One region of the Marinilactibacillus sp. 15R genome, then DNA from elsewhere that is predicted to be linked to it. Evidence: riboswitches for the same ligand, from Rfam matches in the RefSeq annotation. Region 1 holds a riboswitch; the other holds the start of a gene.

Region 1 (3,616 bases):
AGTTCTAAAGAACAAAAGTCGACTTTCTACCAGTAGGAAATACTGAATTTCTATGCTATACTTAAAGTAGTGTAGATTGAACGGATGTATTATGAATTATTGCAAGAATAATAAAAATAAATTGAATTATACGTAAATCAACTTTTAGAGGTGAAAAATTTGAGTAATATTAAGATTATTCCTTTTGGAGGAGTAAGAGAAAACGGAAAGAATTTATATGTAGTAGAATCAGGAGAGGACTTGTTTGTTCTAGATTGTGGATTAATGTATCCAGAAGATGATTTATATGGAATTGATGCAGTTATTCCAGACTTTAGCTATTTGCTTGAAAATAAAGATCGTATAGCTGGAGTTTTCTTATCTCACGGTCATGAAGATGCAATAGGCGCATTACCATATTTTTTAAATACATTTAATGCACCTGTATTCGGATCAGAATTGACGATTGCCTTGGCAAAACTTATGGTTAAAGAGACCAATCTTGGTACAAAATTTGATGATTATCATGTTATTGATGAGCACACTGAGATAGATTTTCATGGAAATTTGGTGAAGTTTTTTAGAACAACTCACACCATTCCAGATTCAATGGGTATATCTGTTAAAACAGATGAAGGAAACATTGTTTATACTGGAAACTTTAAATTTGACCAAAGTGCAAGTGACAGCTATCGTACAGACTTTTCTCAGATTTCTGAGATTGGCAAAGAAGGTGTGCTTGCTCTATTAAGTGATTCAAATGAAGCAGAAAGTACATCAGAAAACGTTTCTGAAAAGAAAGTTCAAGAAGAAGTATTGGATATTTTTCAAGATACAAGCAGCCGTATTATTGTAGCAGCAGTAGCAAGTAATATCTTACGTATTCAACAAATATTAAATGCAGCTCAAGACTCAGGCAGAAAAGTATTTATAACTGGTCGTAATTTAGAAGCAATCATTGAAACAGCTATCAAACTTGACAAGTTGAATCTACCAGATGAAAATCTGATTGTGCCTGTGGATAAAATAGACCAGTATGATGATGAACAAATTTTAGTCCTTGAAACAGGAGCTTCTGGAGAACCAATCAAAACTTTAAATCGTATGGCTACTGGAAATCATGGTCAAGTAAATATTAAATCTGGAGATCTTATCTTTATTGCAACGAGTCCTTCTATTTCAATGGAAGTAACAGTTGCTGAAACAGAAAACCTAATATACCGGGCAGGAGCAACTGTAAAACATATATCTGATAATATGAAAGCTTCCGGTCATGCTACACCAAATGATTTGCAACTTATGATTAATCTGCTTAGACCAGAGTACTTTATTCCGATTCAAGGAGAATATCGTATGCTAGCAGCACATGCAGATCTTGCTAATGAAACTGGCATATCGAATTCAAATATTTTCATTTTAAGCAATGGTGATGTTTTGAACTATCAAAATGGTAAAATGAACCAGACTGGACAAGTCTCTGCTGACAATACTTTAATTGATGGAATCGGAATCGGTGATATTGGAAATATTGTGCTGAGAGATCGTAGATTACTTTCAGAAGACGGAATCTTTGTAGCTGTCGTAACAATTGATAGAAAGAAAAGGACGGTTGTTTCGGGTCCACACATTGTGACAAGAGGATTTGTATTTGTCAAAGAGAGTCAAGATCTGATCAATGAATCGAATGATATTGTAAAACAAGTTGTTCGTAAAAATTTGGAACATAATGATTTTGATTGGGGATCTATCAAACAAGATATTCGAGAAGAATTAGGAAATCACTTATTTAAAAAAACTCGTAGACGTCCGATCATTTTACCTGTTATAATGGAAGTGAACCAAAACCGTCGATTCAGTTAAGTGATTGATTGAGTCTTCATAATTAACTATATTGTACTAGGGGAGCCGATTGAATTGGCTGAGAGTAGACTATAAGTCTAGACCCTTTGAACCTGTACGTTCGTACGTGCGTAGGGAGAGTACCTAAATTCGGTATATAAGTATAGAGTATACTTTTTTGCTGTGATTAACTCAATTGACTCCTCCTCTAGTATATATAGACACTATAGGAGGAATTTTTTTATGCAGAACGAAAAGTTAAGAGTTTATTTAGAAGGGACACTGTTTGCAGCTATAGCAATGATTTTGTCATTGATTCCAGTAGGGATCGGTTCGTCATTCAGTATATCTCTAGGAACTATTCCATTAACATTTTTTGCTGTTAGAAGAGGAACATTACCTGGGTTATTTGCTGGGTTTTTATGGGGAATCTTACATGTAGTAGCTGGAACAGCTTATATATTGAATATATATCAATTTATTATTGAGTATACGATCGCATTTACATCTGTTGGATTTGCTGGATATTATAGTAAAAAAATTATTCAAAGTATAAAAGATCAATCAACACAAACAGCTAAAAAATATCTTATCATAACAACGTTTATTGGTTCATTAGCTCGCTGGTTCTGGCATTTTGTAGCGGGAGTATTCTTTTTTGGAGATTATGCAGTATGGGGATTGGATCCTATAACATTTTCTTTATTGTTTAATGGGGCCAGCATGCTTTCCACTATTGCTGTCACAGTAGTAGTACTAATTTTATTATTTAACCGAGCACCGTCGATGTTTGTTCCGAAAATTAAGAAGTAAAAAAAACAAAAAAATGATAAAACAGTCTCTAAATAATAGAGGCTGTTTTATCATTTTTCAAAATATTTTACATAGTCATTATATTAAGAATATGGAATATGAAAAGAACTGAAAATATAAGTGGACGAGTAAACTAGCTATAGTGTACACTAGATGAGAAACTCAAAAATAATTGATTTTACAACAAGTTGTGCGTCGTTTTGAGACGAAAGTAATAAGGAGATAGAGATGGAGATTATTAGAATAGTTTTTTGGCTTTTTATTTTTATTAATTCTGGGTTAGCGTTATTTACCGTATTTAGAGAAAGAGAACGGGATATTGCAGCTATATGGGCATGGCTGCTGGTTATTACAATGTTACCAGGAGTTGGATTCATCATCTATTTATTTTTAGGAAGAAAAATTTCTAAAGAAAATATTTTCGATATTCGTTCTCAGAAAAGAATTGGAATGAATCAGCTTGTTGAAGCTCAAAAGCAATTGATTGAAACAGAAAATCTTGCTTTACTAGAAACCGAACATTTGGATACTACATTAGAATTAGTCTCTCTTTTTCTGGAAAGTAATGAATCAATTTTAACTAAAGGGAACAAAGTAGATATCATAACTGATGGAAAAGAAAAATTTGATAAATTGATTAAAGATATTAATAAAGCTAAACATCATATACATGTAACCTATTATATTTTTAAAGCTGATGGAATCGGAACTCGTTTGTTGAACGCATTAGAAGAGCGTGCTGAAAATGGGGTAGAAGTAAAGGTTCTCTATGATCCGATTGGCGCTAGAGTAGTGGGCGCACATTTTTTTGATCATCTGAAATCTCTTGGAGGACAAGTTGAACCTTTCTTTGGAGCAAGGTTGCATATCTTGAATTTCAGATTAAACTACCGCAATCACCGCAAAATTGTAGTTATAGATGGGAAAATTGGTTATACAGGCGGTTTTAATGTTGGAGATGACTATTTAGGACTTTATGAAAAGA
Region 2 (3,616 bases), 1.3 Mb from region 1:
ATACAGTTGACTTATCTAGTCATTCGAGGTATTATGTTAAATGGTATTGTTTGCCACCATGATAAGCCCCGGAAACTTGTTATGTCACAAACAAAACGAAGCTCTGATCAAGAAAGTTCTGGACTATTCACAAGACTATTACATTAGAGCAAGAATGAAAACACAATAACTGAAATCGAAAATGATATTTTATGGAGGTCAAGATCGTGCGTACAACTTTTATGGCGAATGAAAGCAACATCGAGCGCAAATGGTATGTAGTTGATGCTACAGATATCCCATTAGGACGTCTTTCAGCAGTAGTTGCTTCTATTCTTCGCGGAAAAAACAAACCTACGTATACACCACACGTCGACACTGGCGATAACGTAATCGTAGTTAATGCTGAAAAAATCAAATTAACAGGTAACAAAGCTAGTGACAAGATTTATTCTCGTCACTCAGGATTCCCAGGTGGATTGAAACAGGTTTCTGCTGGTACTCTTCGTGCTGAAAAACCTGAAAGATTAATTGAATTATCTATCAAAGGAATGCTTCCACATAACTCTTTAGGAAGTACTCAATTCAGAAAATTACACGTATATGCTGGACCTGAGCACAAAAACCAAGCTCAACAACCAGAAACATTAGACATCACGAACTTAATTTAAGGAGGTACATTCATTGGCTCAAGTACAATATTTCGGAACTGGTCGTCGTAAAAATTCTACAGCTCGCGTAATCATGACTCCAGGTTCTGGTAACATCACATTCAACGGTAAAGACATTACTGAATATTTAAACTTTGAACACTTGCATCTAATTGTAAGACAACCTCTTGCTATTACAGATACAGTGGACAGCTATGACATTAGAATTAATGTTCAAGGTGGAGGATACGCTGGACAAGCTGGTGCTGCTCGTCACGGGATTGCTCGTGCACTATTAACAGTAGACCCAGATTTCCGCGGACCACTTAAAGCTGCTGGTTTATTAACTCGTGACCCTCGTATGGTTGAACGTAAAAAACCAGGTCGCAAAAAAGCGCGTAAATCACCACAATTCTCAAAACGTTAATATTTATCTTGGAGAACCTCATTCGTTGGGGTTCTTTTTTTACCTCAAATAAATTTGATATATCCATTTGTGTGACAGTAATTATAAAAAAAGCTAAGTATTCCCTTAATATAATTTCAAAAAGATCTTTTTTGAATTTTTTTCAGAATATGTCGGGAAATTTATAAAATATTTCTAAGGAATCTTGTATTATCAGTAGTGGGAGTTAACGCTGTAGGTATCGTTATTTGTGGTAGATTAATTGATTTGAATAAGTAGAAAAGATATACCCAGCAAGAAAACAATTAAATATAGTTGTGAAGTTGTAATCTATATCCAATAAAAATGTTTAAAAATTAGGGTTTTCTCTTCGAATTATGCAACGTAAATATGATATAGTAAGAACCTATTTAGGTATAATGGAGGAGAAACATGCTTTTACGATTAAAAAATGGATTGAAAAATTTTAAAGAAGTAACGTATAAAAAACATGAGCAGCTGTATCATGATTTAGAACAGGTTCAAAATCCACACACACTATTTATTGCGTGCTCTGACTCGCGAGTTAATCCCGAGAGATTAATAGGCAGCAATCCAGGAGAAATATTTACGATTCGCAATATTGCGAATACGGTCCCTGCATATGAAGTCAGCCATAATGACTTTACAACGGTATCTGCTATTGAATTTGCGATAGAAGTCCTTAAAGTAAGAGAAGTTATTATCTGCGGACATTCAAATTGTGGAGGGTGTGCTGCGGCACTTGAAGGACAGGAGAAACTGGACCAACTCCCTTATACACAACAATACTTGAAGCCACTGGAAAATATAAAAGTGAAAGTTGAACACAGTCACCATCATAAAGATGCAGAATCCAAGGCTAGACTGATGGAGCAGTTGAATGTGATTACTCAACTCAATAATTTGAAAAGTTACCCTCAGATCCAGCAGTTGATTGCAAAAGGAGAACTTGAAGTAGAAGGTTGGCATTATGATATCAAATCAGGTGATGTGTTCGTCTATGATGAAACAACTCGTTCATTCTGCAAATCTGATGAGTACCAGAACATACATCAGTAAGAACGATTATGATTAAAGTAAAAAGAAATAAAAGTTTGAAGTTCCTGACTATTTTTGAAAAATATAGCAGTGTTCTCAAAACTTTCTGCTTAAGGATGTTCTTTTTTACTCAATCATATAGAGTTTAAGTGCTGAATTATGAATTCCAAGACTAAATAGCGATAACAAAATAGATATGTTATACTTTACCTAATTGAATAGAAACATTTGGGGTGCTTTATGCTGAGATTATACCCATGGAACCTGATACAGTTAGAACTGGCGCAGGGAAATGTAGTTGTAAACGAATGGACTCAATTTTTATTTTGATAGTCTTTTTCTGTTTGTCTCAGACTGTACTCCTTTTGCTTTTCGCAGAAAGGAGTTTTTTTGCGTGGAAAAAAATCGAATCCACAAACTAACATTGTTATCTCTGATGATTGCACTGGATGTAGTCTTGTCGCCATTGTTACGAATTGAGGGAATGGCACCGATGTCTAGTGTAATGAATATCATTGCGGGTGTTTTATTAGGCCCGGTGTATGGAACTTTGATGGCTTTTGTATGTGGAATAATCCGCATGCTGCTGATGGGGATTCCTCCGCTTGCTTTGACTGGAGCGGTCTTTGGAGCCTTTTTTGCCGGTCTCTTCTATAGATGGAGTGGGAAAATCATCGGATCAATGATTGGGGAAATTATTGGTACAGGATTAATTGGATCATTACTGTCTTATCCAGTAATGGTTTGGTTTACCGGCAGCCAGCAAGAACTATATTGGTTTATCTATACACCTAGATTTATTGGTGCAACATTGATCGGTTCAGTTATTGCATTCTTAGTATTAGTCAAATTAAAAGAAACATCCATTTTCAAAAAATCTCAGCGTTTATTTTGGGAGGAGTACTAAATGAAGATGAATATTGATTTTTCAAAAATTTTCCCTTTAGAAAATGCACCACTGGTCCAATGTATTACCAATGAGATCACTTGTGAATCAATCGCAAATGCCTTGTTGTATATTGGTGCAAAGCCGATAATGGCAGATGATCCTAGGGAATTCTCACAACTTTTTGAGAAAACCAGTGCATTATTACTGAATTTAGGTCATTTATCTGAACAACGTCAAGAAAGCCTGCTAGCAGCCAGTAGTTACGCTACTAGAACAAGGAAACCCACTGTAGTGGACCTAGTTGGTTATGGGGTTAGTGATATACGAAACCAAATAGGTATTTCCTTAGTAGAAACTCATCCCGCTGTAGTCAAAGGTAATATTTCTGAATTCCGTCATTTTTGTGGTTTGCCTAGTCAGGGTCGTGGAGTCGATGGTAGTATGTGGGACCAAGGAGAAGACAATTTAAATGAATTGATTGATGCTCTGCAGGAAATTGGAGGCCTTTATCCAGCGACAACATTTTTAGCTACCGGGCAGAAAGACTTGGTTGTTAACCAGAAACAGGTCATAGTATTGAATAATGGGGTAGATGAATTAGACCGCTTCACAGGAACCGGAGATATTGTTGGA

Evidence for each region. Region 1 has a riboswitch for thiamine pyrophosphate ahead of thiT (energy-coupled thiamine transporter ThiT). Riboswitches for the same ligand answer to the same signal wherever they lie in the genome.
Region 2: another riboswitch for thiamine pyrophosphate. It lies ahead of thiW (energy coupling factor transporter S component ThiW); the one in region 1 lies ahead of thiT (energy-coupled thiamine transporter ThiT).

The regions. Positions count from the first base shown of each region.
Region 1 covers NZ_CP017761.1:1,681,382-1,684,997, forward strand. Annotated here, with positions in the region: gene BKP56_RS08315 (ribonuclease J) at 160-1,839, shown strand; TPP riboswitch at 1,868-1,974, shown strand; gene thiT (energy-coupled thiamine transporter ThiT) at 2,062-2,631, shown strand; gene cls (cardiolipin synthase) at 2,860-3,616, shown strand, end outside.
Region 2 covers NZ_CP017761.1:360,877-364,492, reverse strand. Annotated here, with positions in the region: gene rplM (50S ribosomal protein L13) at 207-650, shown strand; gene rpsI (30S ribosomal protein S9) at 664-1,056, shown strand; gene BKP56_RS01655 (carbonic anhydrase) at 1,468-2,115, shown strand; TPP riboswitch at 2,314-2,402, shown strand; gene thiW (energy coupling factor transporter S component ThiW) at 2,489-3,001, shown strand; gene BKP56_RS01645 (hydroxyethylthiazole kinase) at 3,002-3,616, shown strand, end outside.